DNA from 4 places in the Kitasatospora sp. NPDC094019 genome. Region 4 is predicted to be linked to each of the others. Evidence: riboswitches for the same ligand, from Rfam matches in the RefSeq annotation. Region 4 holds a riboswitch; each other region holds the start of a gene.
The links. Region 4 has a riboswitch for cyclic di-AMP ahead of ACIQ9P_RS20605 (transglycosylase family protein). Riboswitches for the same ligand answer to the same signal wherever they lie in the genome.
Positions count from the first base shown of each region.

Region 1 (5,497 bases), on a different contig from region 4:
GCCGACCTGGAGCGGCAGCGGGCCGAGTCGGAGGACGTCCGCAAGGAGGCCGAGTCGCTGCGTCGGCGGCTGCGTTCGCTGGAGAGCGACACCCGCCGGGCGCAGGCGGAGACCCGGAAGGTCACCGCCGAGCTGGAGGCGGTCAGGGCGCAGGCGGCGGCCGAGCGCGGCACCGCGGAGAGCGAGGCGAGGCGGCTGCGGCACCGGGTCACGGAGCTGGAGAACTCCGCCGAGCAGGGCCGGCGCTCCGCCCGGGAGGGGCGCAGCGTCGAGGACATGAGGCTGCGGCTGCTGCTGGACACCGTGCTGCAGTCGGCCCAGGGCCTGCAGCGGGAGCTGGCGCTGCCGGTCGCCCAGATCCGTCCGGCGGACCTGGTGGAGGCGGTGGTGCCGGGCTCGGCCTCGCCGCACGACGTGGCGCGGCGCGGGTTGGCCGAGGACGATCCGGCGCTGCTGGACCAGTTGCTGGCGATCCCGCAGGTCCATCTGGTGGTGGACGGCTACAACGTGACCAAGACGGGCTATCCGACGCTGCCGCTGGAGCAGCAGCGGATCCGGCTGCTGGGCGGGCTGGCGATGCTGGCACAGCGCACCCAGGCGGAGGTCACCTGTGTGTTCGACGGCCAGGACCTCGACGTGCCGGTGATCATGGCGCCGCCGCGCGGGGTGCGGGTGCGGTTCAGCCGGACCGGTGAGACGGCGGACGAGCTGATCCGCCGGCTGGTCCGGGCGGAGCCGCAGGGCCGTCCGGTGGTGGTGGTCTCGGCGGACAAGGAGGTGGCGGACGGCGTGCGGAAGGCGGGCGCGCGCCCCGTCGCATCGGTCCTGCTGCTGAACCGGCTGGCCCGTCCGTAGTCCTCGGGGCCGCCGAGCGGGCCGGAATGACGGCTGGTCAGTGCCGGGATTGCGGTCTTGTGCGGGTTTCGTGAAGTCCGGGTGCGGGCGGCAGGTTCACGCAATCGTGGGAGTGGCGCGAAACGTGGATCTTCACTAGGGTCTGGCGTCAAACCTATTTTCCGGATTCTCACCCCATCGGGTGAGTCCATTGGAAGAAGGAGCCGGTCCTCTTGGCCTCCCACCGCCGTCCCAAGCAGCCGAGCCGCGCGCGGGTCTCCGTGCTCACGGCCGCCGCTGCGACCGCGGTCGCACTCTCCGCCCAGGTCGCCGCTCACGCAGCGCCTAGCCCGTCGCCCAAGAAGGACGACGTCAAGGCGCAGATCGACCAGCTGAACGAGGAGGCCGAACAGGCCACCGAACGGTACAACGGCGCCAAGGAGCGGGCCGACCAGCTGCGCAAGCAGTCGGACCAGCTCCAGGACCAGGTCGCGCGCGGGCAGGAGCAGATGACCCAGCTCCAGTCGGGGCTGGCCGCGGTGGCGGGCGAGCAGTACCGCACCGGCGGCATCGACCCGTCCGTCCAGCTGATGCTGTCCTCCGACCCGTCCGGGTACCTGGACAAGGCTTCCAGCGTGCAGCAGGCCAGCTCCAGCCAGGCCGAGGCGCTCAAGGGGCTGCAGGACCAGCAGCGCCGGCTCGACCAGCAGAAGGCCGAGGCCGCGGCCGTGCTGGCCTCGCTGGACAGCACCACCAAGGACCTGAACCAGTCCAAGACCGAGGTCGGCAAGAAGCTCCGGGAGGCGCAGGAGCTGCTGAACTCGCTCAGCGCCGCCGACCGCGCGGCCGTCAAGGCGGCGCAGCAGCAGTCCGACCGCGCCTCGCGCGGCAGCGAGCGCACCGACCCGGCCAGCCTGCCCCAGGTCAGCGGTATGGCGGGGTCGGCGGTCGCCAACGCGATGAGCAAGCAGGGTTCCCCCTACGGCTGGGGCGACGTCGGCCCGAACACCTTCGACTGCTCCGGCCTGATGGTCTGGTCCTACGCCAAGGCGGGTGTCTCGCTGCCGCGTACCTCGCAGGCCCAGGCCAACTACGGTAGCCGGGTGCCGTCCCTCGCCGAGGCGCAGCCGGGCGATCTGATCATCTATCGCGCCGACCGCAGCCACGTCGGCATGTACATCGGCAACGGCATGGTCGTGCACGCGCCGCACACCGGTGACGTGGTGAAGGTGATGAAGGCCGACGCCATGCCGATCAACGCGATCCGCCGGGTCTGACGCTCCGCCACGACACTCCCGAGGGCTGTTTCCGGCCGTTGTGACCAGTGCCACCTCCGACCGGGGGTGGCACTGGGGTTTGAAGTGGGCGCTCGGCCGTTCGGGGGAAAATGATCAGCCCGATGTGGGGATGTGATCACGGTCGGTCATATTCACAAAGGAACTTGGGTATTCTTCTGACTTTTTTCTGACAAGGATTTGAACGGATCACGGATCTGTTACTAGGGTCGTGCTTCGAACCCCGCACAGTCGATCACTCAGCCTGGGTGGCGGTGGGGTTCACCGCCGAGTTCGCGAAGCAGCCGGGCGGGGCCTCAGGCGCCCGTCCGAACCAGACCCAGCAGTCGGGGGTCCGCTGGGGAGCGGAGCCGGGGAACCACGTTCCTCCGGGGTGAATCGGCGCCAGGTCGGCCGCTCGCGCGGACGGTGAGGCGTCGTAGGGCACGCTTCCGCCCGAACCCGTCAGCTCACCCGGTAGGCGGATGAGGAAGAAGGAGTCCGCCTTCGTGGCGTCCCATCGTCGTCCCAAGCCCGCCGGCCGCACCCGGGTCTCGATCATGACCGGTCTCGCCGCCGCTGCCGTCGCCCTCTCCGCGCAGTCCGGCGCCCACGCCGACCCCGCGCCGACCAAGGACCAGGTCAAGGAGCAGGTCGACCAGCTCAACGAGCAGGCCGAGGTCGCGACCGAGAAGTACAACGGCGCCCAGGCCAAGCAGCAGGAGCTGCAGAAGCAGGTCGCCGACCTGCAGGACAAGGTCGCCCGCCAGCAGGCCGTGGTGACGGAGGCCCAGGGCGGCCTCTCCGAGATCGCCGGCGAGCAGTACCGCACCGGCGGCATATCGCAGACCGTCCAGCTGATGCTGTCCGCCAGCCCGGACAACTTCCTCAGCCAGGCCGACGCCCTGAACCAGGCCGGTTCCACCCAGTCCGGCGCGCTGAAGGAGCTCCAGGAGCAGCAGCGCAGGCTCGACCAGGACCGCACCGAGACCCAGGCCAAGCTCGGCGAGCTGGAGTCCACCACCCAGCAGCTGAAGACCTCCAAGGACGAGGTCCAGGGCAAGCTGGCGAAGGCGCAGCAGCTGCTCAACACGCTCACCGAGCAGGAGCGCCAGGCCCTGCGCGCGGCCGAGGAGAAGGCCGCCGCCGAGGCCAAGGCCAAGGCGGACGCCGCGAAGGCCGAGGCCGCCAAGGTCGCCAAGGCGAAGGCCGACGCCGAGCGCGCCACCCGCGACACCACCCGCAGCGACCTGAGCGCGCCCGCCTCGGCGCCCGCGTCGGCGCCCGCCGCCGCGGCCAAGCCCGCCGCGCCCGCCGCCAACGGCTCGCGCGCCGCCGCCGCGATCGCCGCCGCCGAGAGCAAGCTCGGCTCCCCGTACGTCTACGGCGCCACCGGCCCGAACTCCTTCGACTGCTCCGGCCTCACCGGCTGGGCGTACGCCCAGGCGGGTGTGTCGCTGCCGCGGACCTCGCAGGAGCAGGCCAACGCCGGTACCCGGATCGGCTCGGACATCTCCCAGGCCCAGCCCGGCGACCTGGTGATCTTCTACGGCGACCGCCACCACGTCGGCATCTACGTCGGCGGCGGCCAGGTCATCCACGCCCCGAAGCCGGGCGCGTCGGTGCGCTACGAGTCGGCGTCCAACATGCCGGTCAACACCATCGTGCGCCTCTGACCCCAGGGTCCACAGGCTCCCGGCAGGCCCGGTCTCCCCCGAGGGGAGGCCGGGCCTGCGGTTTTCCCCCGGGGCGCCGCCCGGTCGTCGGCCGGTCCTCGGGAGCTGCGGGGAGCGAACCGTTCTGATGTCCGATCAGTGCCTGAATATTCGGATTCGGAGGGGTTTGGAAACGGTTGCCCTGACTCGCTAACGTCTGCCACCGGACGCCCGCTTCGACAGCCGACCGGTCCGGTGCGGCGGCGGGTCCCGGCCCAGGATCGGAGCCGACGTCGTATGACCGCGCACCGCCGTTCCCCGCTGTCAGGCGCACACACGCTCGCCCGGGCGCTGGTGCTCACCGCCGCGGCCACCACCGCGCTGGGCGTGGCGACCGGCGGTACCGCGCAGGCGGCTCCCGGCGCGCCCGACGCCCCGGCGAACCGCAAGGACGTCAAGGCCCAGGTGGAGCAGCTCTACGACGAGGCCGAGCAGGCTTCGGAGCGCTTCAACGCCGCCCAGGAGGCGCAGCAGCGGCTCCAGCACGAGACCGGCACGCTCCAGCAGCAGATCGCCCTCTCCCAGGACGAGCTCAACCAGCTGCGCGGCGACCTCGCCACCGTGGCCGGGGCGGAGTACCGGGGCGGCGGGATGGCGCAGACGGTCCAGCTGATGCTGTCCACCGACCCGGAGGGCTACCTCTCCCGGGCCCGCACCCTGGACCAGGCGGCCGAGCGGCAGAACGAGACCCTGCACGAGGTGCTGGGCCGTCAGCGGGTGCTCGACCAGCGCCGGGCCGAGGCGTCGGCCAAGCTCGCCGAACTGGAACAGACCCGCCGGACCCTGGCCGACGGCAAGCAGCAGATCCAGCAGCGGCTGGCCAGGGCGCAGCGGCTGCTCAACAGCCTGGGCGTGACCGAACGCGCCCGGCTCGCCGCCCAGGACGCCCGCGAGGCCGAGCAGCGCGCCACCCGGGGCACCGACCGGCTCGACCTCGGCACCACGCCACCCGCCTCGGAGCGCGGCGGCGCCGCGCTGGCCGCCGCGGTCCGGATGATCGGCTCGCCCTACGTCTACGGATCCACCGGGCCCAAGGCGTTCGACTGCTCCGGTCTGATGTACTACAGCTGGCGGCAGGCGGGAGTGACCCTGCCGCGCACCTCGCAGGCCCAGGCGTTCGCCGGGCGGCGGGTCGGCATCTCCGAAGCACGGCCGGGAGACCTGGTGATCTTCTACCGGGACATGCACCACGTCGGGATGTACGCCGGCGGCGGGGTGATCGTGCACGCCCCCTACCCGGGGGCCCGGGTGCGCTACGAGAGCGTCAACGCCATGCCGGTCGCGGGGGTGATCCGGCTCTGAGCCGCCCGGAACCCGCCGCCGGCCGACGCCCGTCCCGGCGCACCGCCCTGCTGCTCGCGGCCGGCGGCCTGGCCCAGCTCTCGCTGCCCGGGGCCGTCCCCGCGCGGCCCGCCGCGGCGGCCTCGGACGAGTACGCCGACGTCTCGGCGCTGCTCGACGAGCGGGCCCGGGCGCTGGGCGCCGGGCCGCCCCCGCTGCCGCTGACCGCCGGCTACCGGAACCTGCTGCTCGGCCCGGTGGACCCGGCCGGGCGGTCCACCGCCACCGCCGAGCTGACCGTCACGGTGACCGGGTACGACGAGCGGCCGGTGGTGCACCCGCGCCGGCTGACGCTGCTGCGTACGGCCGGCGGCCGCCGGATCGAACGCGAGG
Region 1 covers NZ_JBIWIF010000001.1:480,183-485,679, reverse strand. Annotated here, with positions in the region: gene ACIQ9P_RS02240 (NYN domain-containing protein) at 1-855, shown strand, start outside; gene ACIQ9P_RS02235 (NlpC/P60 family protein) at 1,068-2,111, shown strand; cyclic di-AMP (ydaO/yuaA leader) riboswitch at 2,455-2,607, shown strand; gene ACIQ9P_RS02230 (NlpC/P60 family protein) at 2,618-3,784, shown strand; gene ACIQ9P_RS02225 (NlpC/P60 family protein) at 4,061-5,125, shown strand; gene ACIQ9P_RS02220 (hypothetical protein) at 5,362-5,497, shown strand, end outside.
Region 1: another riboswitch for cyclic di-AMP. It lies ahead of ACIQ9P_RS02230 (NlpC/P60 family protein); the one in region 4 lies ahead of ACIQ9P_RS20605 (transglycosylase family protein).

Region 2 (5,497 bases), on a different contig from region 4:
GCCCCGGTCCGGCGCCGGGTGGCCCGGGTCGAGGGGCGGGGCGTTGGTCCCGCAGGCGTAGCGGCAGTCCGGTTCGGCCACCGGACGGTGGTCCTCCGGGGCCAGGACGTTGCCGTGGACGGTGGCCAGGGCCGTGAGCCCGCCCGCCACGAGCAGCCCGGCGCAGATCAGCATCGCGGTGTGGAAGGCGGAGTCGACGGACTCCGGCACCTGGTAGGCGTCACCGCTCAGACCGGCCAGCGAGGGCAGCGCGGCGACCGCCAGCAGACCCGCTGCCCGGGCCGCGGCGTTGTTGACCCCGCTCGCGATGCCCGCGTGCCGCACCTCGACCGCCGCCAGCACGGTCGCCGTCAGCGGTGCGACCAGCAGCACCATCCCGCTCCCCATCACCGCGACGGCGGGCAGTACGTCCGTCCAGTAGGAGGCGTCGGGCCCGATCCGCAGCATCAGCAGCACGCCGACCGCGCACAGCAGCGGGCCCACGGTGAGCGGCAGCCGCGGGCCGATCCGCTTGCCGAGCCGGCCCGCCCGGGCGGAGAGCGCCAGCATGATCACGGTGATCGGCACCAGGGCGAGTCCGGAGACCAGCGGGGAGAAGCCGGAGACGATCTGCAGCTGGACGACCAGGAGGAAGAAGACCCCGCTGAACGCCGCGTACACGGCGAGGGTGACCAGGTTGACGGCGGTGAACAGCCGGGAGGAGAACAGGCCCAGCGGCAGCATCGGCTCCGGGGTGCGGCGCTCGACCACGACGAAGGCGGCGCCGAGCAGGAGCCCGGCCGTGCCGGTGACCCAGACCGCGGGGGAGAGGCCGCTCCCGGCGGCGGTCAGCGCGTAGGTGATCGAGCCGAGCGCCAGGGCGGCCAGCACCGCGCCGAGCACGTCGAAGCGACCGGTGGAGGTCTCGTCCCGGCTCTCCGGGACGTGTCGGGCGGTCACCAGGACCACCATCGCGGCCAGCGGCAGGTTCAGCAGGAAGATCCAGCGCCAGCCCGGGCCGTCCACCAGCCAGCCGCCGAGGAACGGGCCGACCGCCGCCGACACACCGCCGAAGCCGGACCAGAGGCCGACCGCCGCCGAGCGGTCGTCCGGATGGAACACCGCCTGGAGCATCGCCAGCGAGCCCGGGGTCAGCAGCGCCCCGCCGATGCCCTGAACGGCGCGGGCCGCGATCAGTACCTCGATGGTCGGCGCGGCGGCGCAGGCCGCGGACGCGGCGGCGAACCAGACCACGCCCAGGAGGAAGACCCGGCGCCGCCCGTACCGGTCGCCGAGCGCGCCGCCGAGCAGGATCAGGCCCGCCAGGGTGAGCAGATAGGCGTTGAGCGTCCATTGCAGGGCGTCGAGTCGGGCGCCCAGATCGGTGCCGATCCGGGGCAGTGCGACGTTCACGACGGTCCCGTCGAGCATCGCCATGCTGGAGCCGAGCACCGTCGCCAGAAGTACCCAGCGGCCCTGCGCGGTGCCCAGGCGCAGGGGGGCTGCATCGGTGGTGGTCACGGCCCATGGTGAGGCTCCCGGGGGTGACGTGACAAGGGTCACCGGGGGTGTGTCGGGGATGTCCGTTCCGTGAGTGATCGTGTGCGGACCGGTCACGACTTCGGCGGAGGGTGGCGGATCACGTGCGCGCAGTGAATGGATTGTGTGCGTACTGTGCATGCCTTTCATGCGGAGCGTCACGGTGTTCCGGACTTTGGTCCCGGAAAACGGAGATCGACATTGCTTCACCCGAACGGATGGGTTTTAGTTCAGCGACCGCCCGGCGTCAGCCCGGGTGGCCACCGGGTGGAACGCCTAGTCCTGCCGCTGCCCGGTGGTACGCAACGAACTCTGTACGGCAGGAGCGGGGGACCCACAGGTAAGTCGCCGGACCCGAATTGACGGTCCGGCTTGGGGTGAAGCCGCATTTCTCTGCGGCCGGGCAACTCCAGCCCGAACCCGACAGCTCACCTCGCAGGCGTCGGAGAGGACAGCTTCCATGCCCGCACAGGCACGTCGTATCGCCATGCCCCGCGCCGTCCGCATCGGTATCGCCACCGCCGTCACCGGCGCCGCTTTCGCCCTCCCGCTGGTGACCACCGTCACCGCCCAGGCGCACGAGGCCCCGGCCGCCGGCCACGCGCAGCGGAGCAGCACCTGGACCGGCGCCACCAGCGCCGATGCCACGCCGGCCGCCGCCGCTCCGGTCGCCGAGGCGGCCCCGGCCGCTCCCGCCGCCGAGGCCGCTCCGGTCGACTACAAGGTCGTCGGCGGGGACACCCTGTCGAAGATCGCCGACGCGAAGAACGTCGAGGGTGGCTGGAAGGCGCTGTTCGAGCACAACCGCTCGGTCATCGGCGCCGACCCCAACCTCATCTACCCGGGCCAGCAGCTCGCGCTCGGCGCCGAGGCCGCGAAGCCGGCCGCTCCGGCCGCGCCCGCCACCAAGGCGCAGACCTCGCAGGACTCGGTGAAGCCGGCCGCTCCGGCCGCCAAGCCCGCCAAGCCCGCTCCGGCCGTGAAGCCGGCGGCCCCGGCTGCCAAGCCCGCCGTTCAGGCCGTCGTCGCCCCGGTCGCGAAGCCGGCCACCCCGGCCCCGGCCGCCGCCACCTCGGGCTTCTTCGCCCCGCTGGCCAACCCGAAGCTCGGCACCGCCTACGGCGTGGCCGGCTCGATGTGGGCCTCCGGCCACCACACCGGCGCCGACTTCGTCGCCTCCACCGGCACCCCGCTGCGCGCTGTCGCGGCCGGCACCGTGGTGAAGGCCGGCAACGGCGGCGCGTACGGCAACGAGGTCGAGATCAAGCTCGCCGACGGCAAGTACGCCGAGTACGCGCACCTGTCCTCGATCGGCGTGTCCGTCGGTCAGACCGTCACCGCCGGCCAGCAGATCGGCCTCTCCGGTGCGACCGGCAACGTGACCGGCCCGCACCTGCACTTCGAGATCCGCACCGGCTCGGAGTACGGCTCGGACATCGACCCGATCGCCTACCTGCGGGCGCACGGCGTCGCGCTCTGACCTTCGGTCGGAGCATCTGCCACCGCTGGGTGCGGGGCGAAACGACCTCCCGGGATGGTCATGTCGGGTGACCGCTCGACCGGTGGTCGCCGCACCTCAGCGGATCGACGGGCGCGGGACACGCCCGTCCTGCCGACCGGCCCGGCCCGCGAGACTTCTCTCGCGGGCCGGGCCGGTCGTCGTCGTGTCCGGGGGCGGGGTTCCGGGTGTGAGCGGTTCGAGTGTTCGGCAACTCTCCGTCGGCGTGGGGCGGGGAGTTGATCGAGGGTCAGGACAGTTGGCGCGGTGCGGGCCGATGCGGGCCGATGCGGGCCGATGCGGGCCGATGCGGGCCGGTGCGGTGCGGTGCGGGTCTGTGCGGTGCGGCCGGTCCGGGCCGGTCCGGGCCGGCCCGGGGCGGCGGGTTCAGGACCGGTGGACGGCCGGCTCCTGCTCGGCGGCGGACAGCAGTTGGTGCACCCGGTGGCCGAACTCGTCCGCGTCGCGGGCGGGTTCGAGGAAGACCAGCCGGACGTCGCGGTGGCCGTGCGGGTGGTCCAGTCGGAGCACCAGGCCGTACCGGTCGAGCGCGAGCGGGCGGACGTCGGGCCGGTCGGCGAGCAGCGCCGGTTCGAGCAGCCGGGTGAGCACGGCGAGCGCGTCCGGGTGGTCGTCGGCGAGGTGCGTGAGCAGTCCGGCCTCGTAGCGGGCCAGCGGGTCGGGGGCGGCGGCCGCGAGGTCGGCGCCGGTGATCGCCGTGGTGCCGTACGGGGTCGAGAGCACGGCGTGCGCGACGTCGAGGCGCAGGTGCACGCTGAGGCCGTCGTCGGCGAGGTGGGCGAGGTGGAGCCGTCCGGCCAGGGTGAGACGGCCGCGGACCCGGTCCCGGACGGCCACCGGGGCGATGTCCGTGAGGTCCAGCACGACGGCGAGGCCGTCCTGCTCACGGGCGGCGGCGGAGGTCACCGGGGAGTCGAGCGGCGCGCGCAGCCGGAGCCGGGAGCCGTGCACCGAGACGGGGGTGGAGAGTTCGTGCTGCTCGCCGCCGGTCCGGAGGACCACCGAGGAGGCGGCGGTCAGCAGACTGCCGATCCGCTCGGCGGCGGTGGGCTCGGGAATCTCGGCATCGTGCTGCGGGTGCGGGCTCATGGGATCGGGACCTCCGGCGGACGAGCTGACCTTGTAGTTAGGTGAGCCTAACCTAATCAGTTGTGGGAGCGAGGGCAAGGTGTCGTCGGGGCGGGGTACCCGGAAACGCGCGAAGGGCCCCGACGCGGAGTCGGAGCCCTTGCGGTGCGGGTGATGCGTGCGGGTCAGGCGACGACCGCCTGGGCGTCGATCTCCACCAGCATCGGCTCCTGCGGGAGCTCGCAGAAGATCGTGGTCCGGCAGGGCTTCACGCCGCCCGCCGGGATGTTCTCCTCGATGAACTCGGCGTAGACCTCGTTCATCAGCGGGAAGTCGGCGCGCTTGGTGAGGTACACGCGGAACATCACCACGTCCTCGACGGTCGCGCCGCCGGCCTCGACGATCGCCTTGACGTTCTCCAGCGTGCGGCGGGTCTGCGCCTTCACGTCGCCGTGGTGGAGGTACTCGCCGGTGGCCGGGTCCTGCGGGCCCTGGCCCGAGACCTGGAGGATCGGGCCCTTGCGGACACCCTGGGAGAACATCCAGGCCGGGGCGGGGGCGCCGTCGGTGCGGATCTCGGTCTTGCCGTTCTGAACGCTCATGCGTGCTCGATTCCTCGTTCGGGGACGGTGGTTGGGGGCTTCGGTGGTGCCGGGGCGCGGTGCTTCTCGGCGCTGCCGTGCTTCTTGGCGGTGCGGTGTTTCTTGGCGGTGCGGTGCTTGTCGGCGGTGCCGGGTGGCGGTCAGCGGTGCGGGGGCTGGCCGCAGTCGGCGGAGATCGCCCGGGTGGTGGCGAGCAGTTGGGGCAACAGCTCCAGCACCTGCTCGTAGGGGAGGACGACGTCCGGGACGGAGATCGAGGCGGCGGCGACCACCCGGCCGCTGGCATCGCGGATCGGTGCGGCCACGCAGTTGATGAACGCCTCGTGCTCGGCGTGGTCCTGGGCCCAGCCCTGGGCGGCGACCTTCTCCAGCTCGGCCAGCAGCGCCTCGGGCGTGGTGAGGGTGCGCGCGGTGTGCGGGGTGAAGTCGATGCCGGCCACCACGCGCCGTCGTTCGGGCGTGGGCAGGTCGGCGAGCAGCACTTTGGAGACCGCGGCGCTGTGCAGGGCGGCCCGGAGGCCGATCCGCGAGTACATCCGCACCGGGTGCCGGGAGTCGTACTTGTCGATGTAGACCACCTCGCCGCCCTCGTAGGCGGCCAGGTGCACGGTCTGGCCGGTGCCGGCGTTCAGCTCGGCGAGGTACGGCGCCGCGATCCGGCGGACTCCGCGCTGTTCCAGGGCGAGCCCCGAGAGCGCGAACAGCCCGGCGCCCAGGTGGTAGCGGTACCCGGCGTCGCGGTAGACGAATCGTTCCTCTTCGAGGCTCTGGAGCAGTCGGAGCACGGTCG
Region 2 covers NZ_JBIWIF010000016.1:37,229-42,725, forward strand. Annotated here, with positions in the region: gene ACIQ9P_RS29465 (MFS transporter) at 1-1,500, opposite strand, end outside; cyclic di-AMP (ydaO/yuaA leader) riboswitch at 1,812-1,975, shown strand; gene ACIQ9P_RS29470 (peptidoglycan DD-metalloendopeptidase family protein) at 1,979-2,998, shown strand; gene ACIQ9P_RS29475 (DUF2470 domain-containing protein) at 3,404-4,126, opposite strand; gene ACIQ9P_RS29480 (RidA family protein) at 4,291-4,707, opposite strand; gene ACIQ9P_RS29485 (IclR family transcriptional regulator) at 4,848-5,497, opposite strand, start outside.
Region 2: another riboswitch for cyclic di-AMP. It lies ahead of ACIQ9P_RS29470 (peptidoglycan DD-metalloendopeptidase family protein); the one in region 4 lies ahead of ACIQ9P_RS20605 (transglycosylase family protein).

Region 3 (5,497 bases), on a different contig from region 4:
GAGCGCACCGTCACCGAACTCCTGGCCGAGGCGGCCGAGGCCGGCCTGCCGACACCCGTCGTGGTACCGCTGGTGCCCGGCCCGCACGGCTTCCTCCCCGACCTGCACGCCCTCGCCGCCGAGTACGGCGCCCAGGTTACCGACACCCTGGGCCCGCACCCGCTGCTCGCCGAGGCCGTCCACGTCCGCCTCTCCGAGGCCGGTCTGGCCCGCGCCGACCGTGCCCGGCTGTTCGCCATCGCCACCGCCGCCGACGGCGTGGTGCTCACCACCGTCGGCGGGCAGGCCGCCGCCGACGCGGCCGGGATCACCGGCATGCTGCTGGCCGCCCGGCTCGCCGTCCCGGTCGTCGCCGCCGCGCTGGACATCCCCGGCTCGGTGGCCGAGGCCGTCGCCCACCTCAAGGAGATGGGCGCCCAGAACCCGGCCCTGGCCCCGCTGGTGATCGGCCCCGAGGCGGACGCCGAGCTGCTCGCCGCGGCCGCCGAGGAGTCCGGCTGCCCGTCGGCCGCCCCGCTGGGCGCCTACCAGGCGGTGGGTCAGCTGGTCGCCTCCACCTACCTGGCCGCGCTGCCCGCCGTCGCGCCCGAGTTCGGGACCGACGAGGCCGAGGACGCCGACGGGAACGGCCTCCGGGGCGCCGGACGGCACGCCGCCCAGTAGCGGACACCGCGCGAGCGGGCCCGGAACGGCAGCTCCGTTCCGGACCCGTCGCGTTGCCGCCGGCACCGGGCGGCGGCACGGCACCGTCACCGTCCCACCCGGGTGGTGGGCGCGGCCGCGTCCTTCAGCCTGAGCCCCGGCACCTGCACCGGCCGGGACTGGCCGGCCAGCGTGGGCACCGACGCGGCGACCGCGTTCCACTGCGGCTGCGCGGTGCCCTCCTCCCCCGCCCGGCGGACCTGGACCACCTCGGTCGAACCGGCCCGGCGCAGCAGGATGTTCTTGGGCGCCCCGGCCTCCGGGTCGAGCCAGAGCTCGTTGCCGCCGAACTCGCAGTCCAGCACGAGCACGTCGTCCGGTTTGCCGTCGGCCCCGGCCCGGAAGGCGATCCCGGCCCTGCGGTAGCCGGTGAACCGGCTGCGGCTGAAGGTGACCGACTCCCCGGCGAGTTCGTGCCGGGCGGTGGAGACCGCGAAGTCGCTGCGCCCGGCGGCGTCGATCAGCAGCCCGTCGAAGTTGCTGCCCCGGTCCCGGCCGAGCGCGTGCAGCGCCACTCCCCCGCCCGCGTTGCCGTACAGCACGCTCGCGGTGTAGTCGAAGTCGTTGAGGTAGGCGCCGTGCTCGATGCCCCAGCCACCGTTGTGGTAGGCGGCGAACTCGGTGACCACGTGGTGCCGCTGGGCGTTGAGCCAGACGAAGATGCCGTCCTGGAGGTTGTTGTGGGCCAGGCAGCGCTGGAAGTCCCAGACGCCCTCGCTGTTCTCCGGCCACTCGAAGCCGGAGGCGCCGGTGGCACCCTGCACCCCGACGGCGACGCAGTCCAGGGCCTTGCCGCCGGTGCCCGCGCCGAGGTTGAAGCCGGTCAGCCGGTAGGCCCGGGGGTTGGGTTCGAGCAGGGTGCGGGAGGCGACGCAGGACTCGTAGACGATGTCGTCGGAGGGCTGCTGGGGAGTGCGGGTGTCCAGCGGACCGTCCCACCAGTAGGCGTCCTCCCAGGTCTCGTGACTGACGCAGCTGCGGAAGGTGATGCCGTGGCTGGCGTGCGGCACGAACGCGTGGCTGCCCGCGTCGCGGACGACCACGCCCTCGACCACGGTGCCCCGGGAGGCGTCGCCGAGCCGGTGGAAGTGCAGGCCGTACCGGCCGAGCACGGGCGCGGTGACGGGCGCCGTGCCCTCCGGGCCCCGCCAGGTCTCCTTGGTGTCGGCGCGCGGCCCGACCCAGCGCAGCGCGGCGTGCCGGACGTCGGCCCGGCGGGTGCTGGTGAGGTGGACGTGGGCGCGGCCCTTGGCGCTGCCCTCGACCCGGACGCTGCGGGTGAGGTTGAGCAGTTCGGCGCCGACGGTGACGCCCCCTCCGGCCGCGACCCTGGGATGCGGGTACCTGAGCGGGGTCTCCAGGGTGACGGTGGTTCCGCTGACGGACCGCACGGTGACGAGGTCGTAGGCGGCGGCGAAGCCGTCCTGATCGGGCGGGCCGGTCGGGGTGACGGCCAGTTCGTCGCCGGGGAGCCAGCCGGCGGGCGGGGCCGCGAGGTCGACGACGGTGTCGCCGGCCCTGAGCTCGCGCTCGGCGCGGACCCAGGCGGTCTTGGCCGCGCCGTCCAGCCGCAGGTAGCCGGCGCCGGTGACCCAGAGGCCGACGTCGGTGTCGACCACGGTCATGCCGTCACCCCGGAAGCGCTTCTCGTCGACGGCGGGGAAGCGGAGGGTGTGGACCCGGTCGCCGTCGGGGGCGAGGGCGAGGGAACCGCGGATCTCGACGTTGCCGGCGGCGGCGAGGGTGAGGGTGCGGTCGGTGGCGAAGGTGAGGCTGCCGCCCGGCTCGACCAGCAGCGAGCCGACCTCGGCGTCGGTGTCGAGCAGGACCTTGTCGGTGATCCGGACGGCGGCGCGCGGTCCGGGCGGACTGCCGCCCCAGCCGGTCCGGTCGGACCAGCGGCGGCCGCCCTGGTCGACGGTGGGCGCGGGGGCGGGCTGCTCGGGGGGTCCGGTGCCGGAGGCGGCGGAGTCCGGCGGGGCGGCGCCGTGGCCGCCGTCCCGGCCCATCGGGGCGGCCGCCCCGGACGGGGTGGGGCCGACGACGGCGGCCGGGGTGACCAGCCGGGTCTCACCGGTCAGCGAGCGGCGCAGGACCTCCTCCCCGCTGACCGCCGCGAAGGCGGTACCGACGGCCAGCCAGCGCAGTAGTACGCGACGGCTTACGGGAGTTCGGGGTGGTTCGGGCGTGATGTCCGCTCTGCGGTGCTTTGCCCTGCGGTGTGCTCCGCGTGGCCTGACGTCCGGACGGGCGGCGTCCGGCTCCTCGTCGATGCCCATCGGTGCGTAGCCCTCCCCCCGGGCGGCTGCGTCGGCGTCGGTGGGGTGCCGACGCTCTGAAGCATAGGCAGTTGCGTTGGCCATGACGGGCGTTGCCGGAAATCGGTCATTTCTGATCATGAAGGACAGCCGTTCAGCACGTCTTTCGTAAACTGTGACGGTCATCACACATGTTTGCGGTTTGAAGCCGGCTCTGCTTAACGTGCTCCCCGTTCGTGGCCACACGGACCCAGCCCGTCCGCGACGCCGAGTCCTGCCGTCGGGCGTGCTGGCAGTGCAATGCATCACGGCAGGAGCGGGGGAACCACAGGTAGTTCGCCCAGGACCGGTCCTCGGACCGGGCCCGGGCTAGGGGTGAAGCCGCGTCCACAGCGCGGCCGGGCTACTCCGGCCCGAATCCGACAGCTCACCTCGCAGGCGTGGGAGAGGACCCAGTCTTCATGCTGCCCACCAACGGCACCCGTCTGTCCGGCCGTACCCGCCGCGCGATCGCCGCCCTCGGCGTCGCGGGCATCGGCCTCACCGTCCCCTGCCTCACCGCCGGGACCGCCTCGGCCGCCTCCGTCGCCACCTGGGACAAGGTCGCCCAGTGCGAGAGCACCGGCAACTGGAGCATCAACACCGGCAACGGCTTCTACGGCGGACTCCAGTTCACCAACTCCACCTGGGCCGAGTTCGGCGGCACCTCCTTCGCCGCCCGCGCCGACCTCGCCAGCAAGGACCAGCAGATCGCGATCGCCGAGAAGGTGCTCGCCGTCCAGGGCCCCGGCGCCTGGCCGGTCTGCTCGGTCCAGGCCGGTCTGACCAAGGGCGGCGCCGCCCCCGCCGTGGACACCTCGGCCACCGCCGCGCCGACCGCCAAGACCCCCGCCCCGGCCGCCAAGCCGGCCGAGAAGCCCGCCGACCGCCAGCAGGCCGCCAAGCCCGCGAACCCGGCCCCGGCCGCCTCCGACGCCGCCCAGCGGCCCACCGGCGGCCAGGACTGGCAGAAGTGGCACCGCCAGGCGGGCCAGGACGCCTCCGCCGACTACACCGTGGTCGCCGGCGACTGGCTCTCCACCATCGCCGACAAGAACCACGTCCAGGGCGGCTGGGAGCGGCTGTACGAGCTCAACCGCGCCACCCTGGCCGAGGGCCCGCACAGCATCTACCCGGGCCAGCACCTGACCCTCGGCGACCGCGCCGAGGCGAAGGCCCCGGCCGCGGACAAGGCCGGCCAGGGCTTCGACTGGTTCAACCGCGGCAAGGGCCAGCAGAACGGCTCCGGCACCGCCGCCGAGCCCGCCGCCCAGCCCGCGGCGAAGGCCGAGACCCCGGCCCCCGCCCCGGCCGCCACCGGCAGCATGGCCGCCGCCGTCTCCTTCGCCCAGTCGAAGGTCGGTCAGGCGTACGTCTACGGCGGCACCGGCAACGGCGGCTGGGACTGCTCCGGCCTGACCCAGGCCGCGCTGCGCGCCGCGGGCGTCTCCGTCCCGCGCGTCGCCGCCGACCAGGCCGCCGCGTCCACCCACGTGTCGCTGGACTCGCTCAAGGCGGGCGACCTGCTGTTCTGGTCCAACAACGGCCAGGACTCCGGCGTCTACCACGTCGCGCTCTACGTCGGTGACGGCAAGTACGTCGAGGCCGCCAACCCGAGCTCGGGCGTGCGGGTCCAGACCGTCGCCAACTGGGCGCCGGACTTCGCCGGCCGGGTCTGATCCGATCGCACCGAGGCCCCCGGGGAGAGCCGTCGCTCCTCTCCCCGGGGGCCGAGGCATGCCCGCACGGCCGCTCTCCGGAGCCGGCCCACTCACGGGTCCGGACCCGGATCCGGACCGCCATGGTCAGAACGCGCCTCCGGCGGGCATGCTGCTGCCCTGCACCCGAGGAGGAGTCACCATGGCCCAGGTCACCGTCTCGCTCGACGCCAATCTCGCGATCGACGTGATGATGCTGTCCGGCACCAAGAACCCGCAGGACGCCGTCGAACTGATCCTCCGCGACTTCCTGGAGCGGGGCCGACGCACCGGGGCCCGTACCGGTGACGCCGCCGACGGTCACCGGACCGCCCAGGACCGGCCCACCGTCCAGGAAGGCTGAGCGGCAGGCACCGACCCGGCATCCGGGGGCGGGCCAGGACCGGCCCGCCGTCCGGGAGGGCCGGGCGCGAACACCGAGGGGCCCGGGAGCGGATCGTCGCTCCCGGGCCCCTCGTCCTGTCCTCAGCGCGCGCGTGCCCCGGTGGAACCGCGCATCACCAGCTCCGGCTGGAACGTGAACTCCCCGCGCTGGACGGCGTTCCCGCCGACCTCCTCCAGCAGGGCGTCCACGGCCGCGGTGGCCATCGCCTCCACCGGCTGGCGCACGGTGGTCAGCGGCGGCTCGGTGAAAGCTATCAGCGGCGAGTCGTCGAAACCGACCACCGAGACGTCCTGCGGCACCGCCAGGCCCCGCTGACGGACCGCCCGGATCGCGCCGAGCGCCATCATGTCGCTGCCGCAGACGATCGCCGTGCAGCCCTTGTCCAGCAGCGCCCC
Region 3 covers NZ_JBIWIF010000007.1:15,026-20,522, forward strand. Annotated here, with positions in the region: gene ACIQ9P_RS17300 (hypothetical protein) at 1-663, shown strand, start outside; gene ACIQ9P_RS17305 (hypothetical protein) at 750-2,981, opposite strand; cyclic di-AMP (ydaO/yuaA leader) riboswitch at 3,249-3,414, shown strand; gene ACIQ9P_RS17310 (transglycosylase family protein) at 3,401-4,678, shown strand; gene ACIQ9P_RS17315 (hypothetical protein) at 4,860-5,060, shown strand; gene ACIQ9P_RS17320 (LacI family DNA-binding transcriptional regulator) at 5,183-5,497, opposite strand, start outside.
Region 3: another riboswitch for cyclic di-AMP. It lies ahead of ACIQ9P_RS17310 (transglycosylase family protein); the one in region 4 lies ahead of ACIQ9P_RS20605 (transglycosylase family protein).

Region 4 (5,497 bases):
TCGACGATGAGGTCGAGGGCCTCGCGGTTGGAGTCCAGGTTCGGGGCGAAGCCGCCCTCGTCGCCCAGACCGGTGGAGAGGCCGCGCTCCTTCAGCACGCCCTTGAGCGTGTGGTAGACCTCGACGCCCCAACGGACGGCCTCGGAGAAGGACTCCGCGCCGATCGGAGCGATCATGAACTCCTGGATGTCGACGTTGGAGTCCGCGTGCGAGCCACCGTTGAGGATGTTCATCATCGGGACCGGCAGGACGTGCGCGTTCGGGCCGCCGAGGTAGCGGAACAGCGGCAGGTCGCTGGCCTCGGAGGCGGCGTGCGCGACGGCCAGCGAGACGCCCAGGATGGCGTTGGCGCCGAGCGAGGACTTGTCCGGGGTGGCGTCCAGGTCGAGCATGGCCTGGTCGATCAGGCGCTGCTCGGTGGCGTCGTAGCCGACCAGCTCGGGGCCGATCTGCTCGATGACGGCCAGGACGGCCTTCTCGACGCCCTTGCCGAAGTAGCGGTTCTTGTCACCGTCGCGGAGCTCCAGGGCCTCGAAGGCACCGGTGGAGGCACCCGACGGAACAGCGGCACGGCCGGTGCTGCCGTCGTCGAGGCCGACCTCGACCTCGACCGTGGGGTTGCCGCGCGAGTCGAGAATCTCACGGGCTACGACGACATCGATGGACGGCACGAGGCATCTCCTAGCGGAAGCAGGTACGGCTGACAGTGGGGTGCCGTCGGCCGGACGATTGCGGAGTCGTTACGACCAGAGCCTAACCGCACGGGCTGTCCGGGCCACGTCGGCCTCGGCTCCGTCTCAGCGTGTGGCCGTGCTACCCACCGGTAGTTCACCTGGTCGCCCGGCCCCGGACGCCCCCGGGTGGACGAACGGGGTGGAACGGGCCGGACCGGGCCCGCCCGCCCGGCCGCCCGGCCGCCCGCGTGCCCACCTCGGACGACGGGCGGACAAGGGGCGGGCGGGGGGTGCGCGGGAGCGTCAGCCGAGGGTGAGGACCTGGCCGGGGATGATCAGGTCCGGGTCGCCGCCGACCGTGCCGCGGTTGCCGTCGTACAGGGCCTGCCAGCCACCCTGCACGCCCTGCGTGGTGGCGATCCCGGCCAGCGTGTCGCCGGAGCGGACGGTGTAGCCCTGACCGTCCTGCGGCTGCTGGACCTTCGGGGCCTGCTGCTGCGCGTACTGCGGGGCCTGCTGGGCCGTCGGCTTGGGGGCCGCGTGCTTCGGCGCCGCCTTGGGTGCCTGCTGCTCGGCCTGGGCCTGCTGGGCCGGCGACTTGGGCGCGGCGTGCTTCGGGCCCGCCTTGGGTGCCTGCTGCTCGACCTGCGCCTGCGGCGCCCGGGGCTTCGGGGTCTGCTGCTCCGGGGTCTGCTGCTGCGGCTGGGCCTGCGGCTTCGGGGCGGCCGGCGCGGCGTCGGCCGAGGCGTCGACCGCCGCCGGGGCACCGCCCTTGCTCAGGCCGGCCTTCTTGGAGCACACCGGCCAGGCGCCCGGGCCCTGCGAGGCCAGCACCTTCTCGGCGACGGTGATCTGCGCCGCCTTCGACGCCTGGTTGGCCTGCGGCGCGTAGGCGGTGCCGCCGAACGCCTTCCAGGTGCTGGAGGTGAACTGCAGGCCACCGTAGAAGCCGTTGCCGGTGCTGATGCCCCAGTTGCCGCCGCTCTCGCACTGGGCGACCGCGTCCCAGGTCGAGGCCGGGGCGGCCGAGGCGCCGGTGGCGCTGAGGATCGGCAGCGCCAGTCCGACACCGGCGACACCGGCGACGGCGATGGCCTTCTCGGTCTGGGTGCGGCGACGATGACGGCCGTTTCCGACGAGCAGCATGAAGAAGTCCCTCTCCGCACGCCTGCGAGGTGAGCTGTCGGGTTCGGACCGGGAGGTGGCCCGGCCGCGCGGAGGCGGCTTCACCCCTAGCCGTGGGAGACGGCGCAAGACCTGGTTCCCCCGCCCCTGCCCAGGGTTCTGGTCGGTTTCCGGTGACGCGGCGGGCAGGACTCGGCGTTCCGCGCACGGGACCCGCTTCCGCGGGCTCCCCGGAGAGTAGACAGATCTTCAGAGCAATCACAAGCTCATATCGCCGCTATCACACGGAAATCACGTCAGACGATGGATTGCCCACCAACCGAAGAGGTATGTCCTGATTGATGGAGGTTCACACCCCCCGGAACTGCCCTGCGAGACCTCCGCGTCGGCGTGTCGTGAGTCCCCCTCAGGGGACTGCCGAGGGGTCCGCGGAGGTTGCCGCCGAAGTCGGTTCCGGCGTGAACTCCACCGGAAGTTCACGAAGTCCGCGCATGATCAGACCACCGCGCCAGCGCAGTTCCTCCGGATCCGCGGCGAGCCGGAGGTCCGGCAGCCGGGTCAGCAGGGTGGACAGCGCGGCCCGCCCCTCCAACCGCGCCAGCGGGGCGCCGATGCAGTAGTGGATGCCGTGCCCGAAGCCCAGGTGCGGATTGTCCGCCCGGGCCAGGTCGAGGGTGTTCTCGTCCGCGAACCGCGCCGGGTCCCGGTCCGCGGCGGCGAGCACCACAAGCACCGGGTCGCCGACCGGGATCTCCACTCCGCCGATGGTCAGCGGACTCGTCGCGAACCGCCAGGTGGCCATTTCCACCGGGCCGTCGTAGCGCAGGAGTTCCTCGATCCCGGTCTCCAGCAGCGCGCTCTCGCCGCGGCCGATCGAGTCCTGCAGCAGGGCCCGCTGACCCGGATTGCGCAGTAGCGCGTAGACGCCGTTGCCGATCAGGTTGACCGTCGTCTCGAAGCCCGCGAACAACAGGATGAAGGCCATCGCCGCGGCCTCGTTCTCGGTGAGGTGCTCACCGTGGTCGCTGGCCCGGATCAGCCCCGAGATCAGGTCGTCGCCGAGGTCGGCGCGCTTGCGGTGGATCAGCTCCGCGAGATAGGCCCGCATCCGCTTCACCGCCCTTCCCACACCGCCGCGTTGGCCGCCGCCGTGCCGGATCATCATCCCGGCCCAGTCCCGGAAGTCGTCCTGGTCCTCGGCCGGCACCCCGAGCAGGTCGCAGATCGCGTAGATGGGGAGCGGGAAGGCGAACTCGTGGATGAGGTCCGCGGATCCGCGCGCCGCGAAGCCGTCGATCAGCCGGTCGGTCAACTGCTGCACCCGGGGCTCGAAGGCCGCCACCCGGCGCGGGGTGAACGCCTTCGACACCAGGCGGCGCAGCCGGGTGTGGTCCGGCGGGTCGATGTTCAGCAGGTGCGTCATCAGGTCGGCCTGGCGCTCGCCCGGGATGCCGACCCGGCCGGTGCGGTGGGCCTGCTCGCTGTGGTGCGCCGGGTTCTTGGAGAGCCGGCCGTCCGCGAGCGCCTGGCGGGCGTCCGCGTACCGGGTGACCAGCCAGGCTTCCACTCCGCTGGGCAGGGTGGTCCGGTGCACCGGCCGGTGCTCGCGCAGCCACGCGTACGCCGGATACGGGTCGGCGGCGAACTCCCAGGTGAACAGGGGCGGACGGACGGAAGCGGGCTGGGCTGGCATGGGTCGACGGTATCCCGGACGTGCCCCCGGCACCGCACCGCGGGCGTGGGCACGGTCGTGGGCGCCGTCCGGTGATCGTTCCGGTGATGGTGGGGGGAAGCAGGCGTGAGCCTGGTCACCTGAGGGGTAATTCCTGTTGCGGAGGATCCGGTCGTGCCTACGATCCTCCGCAAGATGTCCGTGGGCGCCGGTGCGGAGCCGCCCACAGGGAGGAGCAGGGCCATGCGGGTCACCGGTGCGGTCGTCGTGATCGCGGTACTCGACGGCGGGTCGGGGGCGGGCCTCGCCCGCCGCTTCACCGCGGCGGGAGCCGTCGGAATGCTGATCGCCGACCAGGGCAGCGGGGTCGCCGAGGACCTCGCCACCGAACTCGACCGTCCGGGCTGCCCGGTCGTCGGCGTGTGCGCGGACGTCCGCCGCCCCAGCGACGTCGCCGCGCTGGTCGACACCGCCGAGAAGCACCTGGGTCCGATCGACCTGTTCTGCGTGGCCGGGCCGGACGGCGAGCGGATCGTCTCCCTCGCCGATCTGCCCGACCACCTCGACCTGGAGCGGCTGGCCGAACTCGTCGCGCTGGTCGGCGAGGCGATCGGCGAGGTCGTTCCGCCGCAGCGCCGTCCGGTGCGGGACGTCGCCGCGGCCTGAGCCCCCCAGCGCGATCGGACCGGGCGGTCGTCGGGCCGGTCCGACCGACCGGGCTGCCCGGACGGCTCCTAAAGGTTGTCCGACGGCTCGGGCTGCTCGGGCCGCTCGGCGGGCTTGAGGCCCTCGGCGGCGCGCACCGCGTCCCGGTAGGCCCGCGCCGCCGCCCGCAGCGCCGCGTCCACGTCCAGCCCGGCGTCGTGCGCGCGCTGCGCCACCGCGAGCAACAGCCGGCCCGCGGACTCCGCCGTGAGTTCGGCGGGCAGCTCGTACGGCTCGTCCGGCACACCCGCGAAGCCGGACCGGCGCACCCGCGACACCAGCTTCGCCGCGTACGCCAGCGAGGGCAGCCCGGCCGGGACGCCGTCCAGGACCGACTCGCGGTCCGACTTCTCGGCCGCCTTGAGCGCCTCCCAGTTGGCCTCCACCTCGGCCGCGCCGTCCGCCTCGGTGTCCCCGAACACGTGCGGGTGCCGGTACATCAGCTTTTCGACGATGTCGCCCGCCACATCGTCGATCGAGAACGCCCCGGTGGGGTGCTCCTCGGCGATCCGGGAGTGGAAGAAGACCTGGAGCAGCACGTCGCCGAGCTCCTCGCGGAGGGTGTCGCGGTCGCCCTCCTCGATCGCCTCGACCAGCTCGAAGGACTCCTCGACCAGGTACTTCACCAGGCTGGCGTGGGTCTGCTCGGCGTCCCACGGGCAGCCGCCCGGCGAGCGGAGGCGGTCCATCACGGACACCAGGTCCAGCAGCCGGGAGCCCGGCAGGTCGTACGAACCCGGCAGCACCTCGATCTCCGGCACCTCGCCGGCGCGCTCGACCGCGAGCCGGGCCAGCGCGTCGGTCAGCCCCGGGTCGCCGTCCGGGCCGCCCAGCCAGACCGTCGCCCCGCTCCCGGCCCCGGTGGCACCGTCCGCCGGGGCGCCGGTCAGCAGCCGGGCCAGCGCGGGGGCGGAGCCCGGCGCCACGACCTCCACCTCGACACCCGCCTGCCGCAGCGCCGGCAGCTGCGGGTGACCGGCGTCGCCCGCGAGCACCCGCCCGGCCGAGCGCAGGGCCTCCCAGGCCGGCCAGGACAGCAGACCGGGGGCCACCCGATGGGTGGTGATGAGGAGGATCAGCTTCGCGCCCGGAGGATTCGTCGTCACCCCTCGAACCTACCCGTCCGCCCGCCGCCCCCGCCGCCGGGTTCCGCGCCCCGGCCGGGCCGGGGCGGCGGCCGTCCTCAGCCGGCCGGTCGGGAGCGGACGACCGGGGCGAGGGCCGCGCGCTCCGGGTCCCAGGTGCCGTAGCGGGGGTTCACCCGCAGATGGCGGGTGGTGGCCGTGGCGGCCAGGATCCGGCGGACGGCCGCGTCGCCCGC
Region 4 covers NZ_JBIWIF010000008.1:323,058-328,554, reverse strand. Annotated here, with positions in the region: gene eno (phosphopyruvate hydratase) at 1-671, opposite strand, end outside; gene ACIQ9P_RS20605 (transglycosylase family protein) at 978-1,820, opposite strand; cyclic di-AMP (ydaO/yuaA leader) riboswitch at 1,826-1,974, opposite strand; gene ACIQ9P_RS20600 (cytochrome P450) at 2,206-3,492, opposite strand; gene ACIQ9P_RS20595 (SDR family NAD(P)-dependent oxidoreductase) at 3,715-4,137, shown strand; gene ACIQ9P_RS20590 (MazG family protein) at 4,206-5,282, opposite strand; gene ACIQ9P_RS20585 (hypothetical protein) at 5,360-5,497, opposite strand, start outside.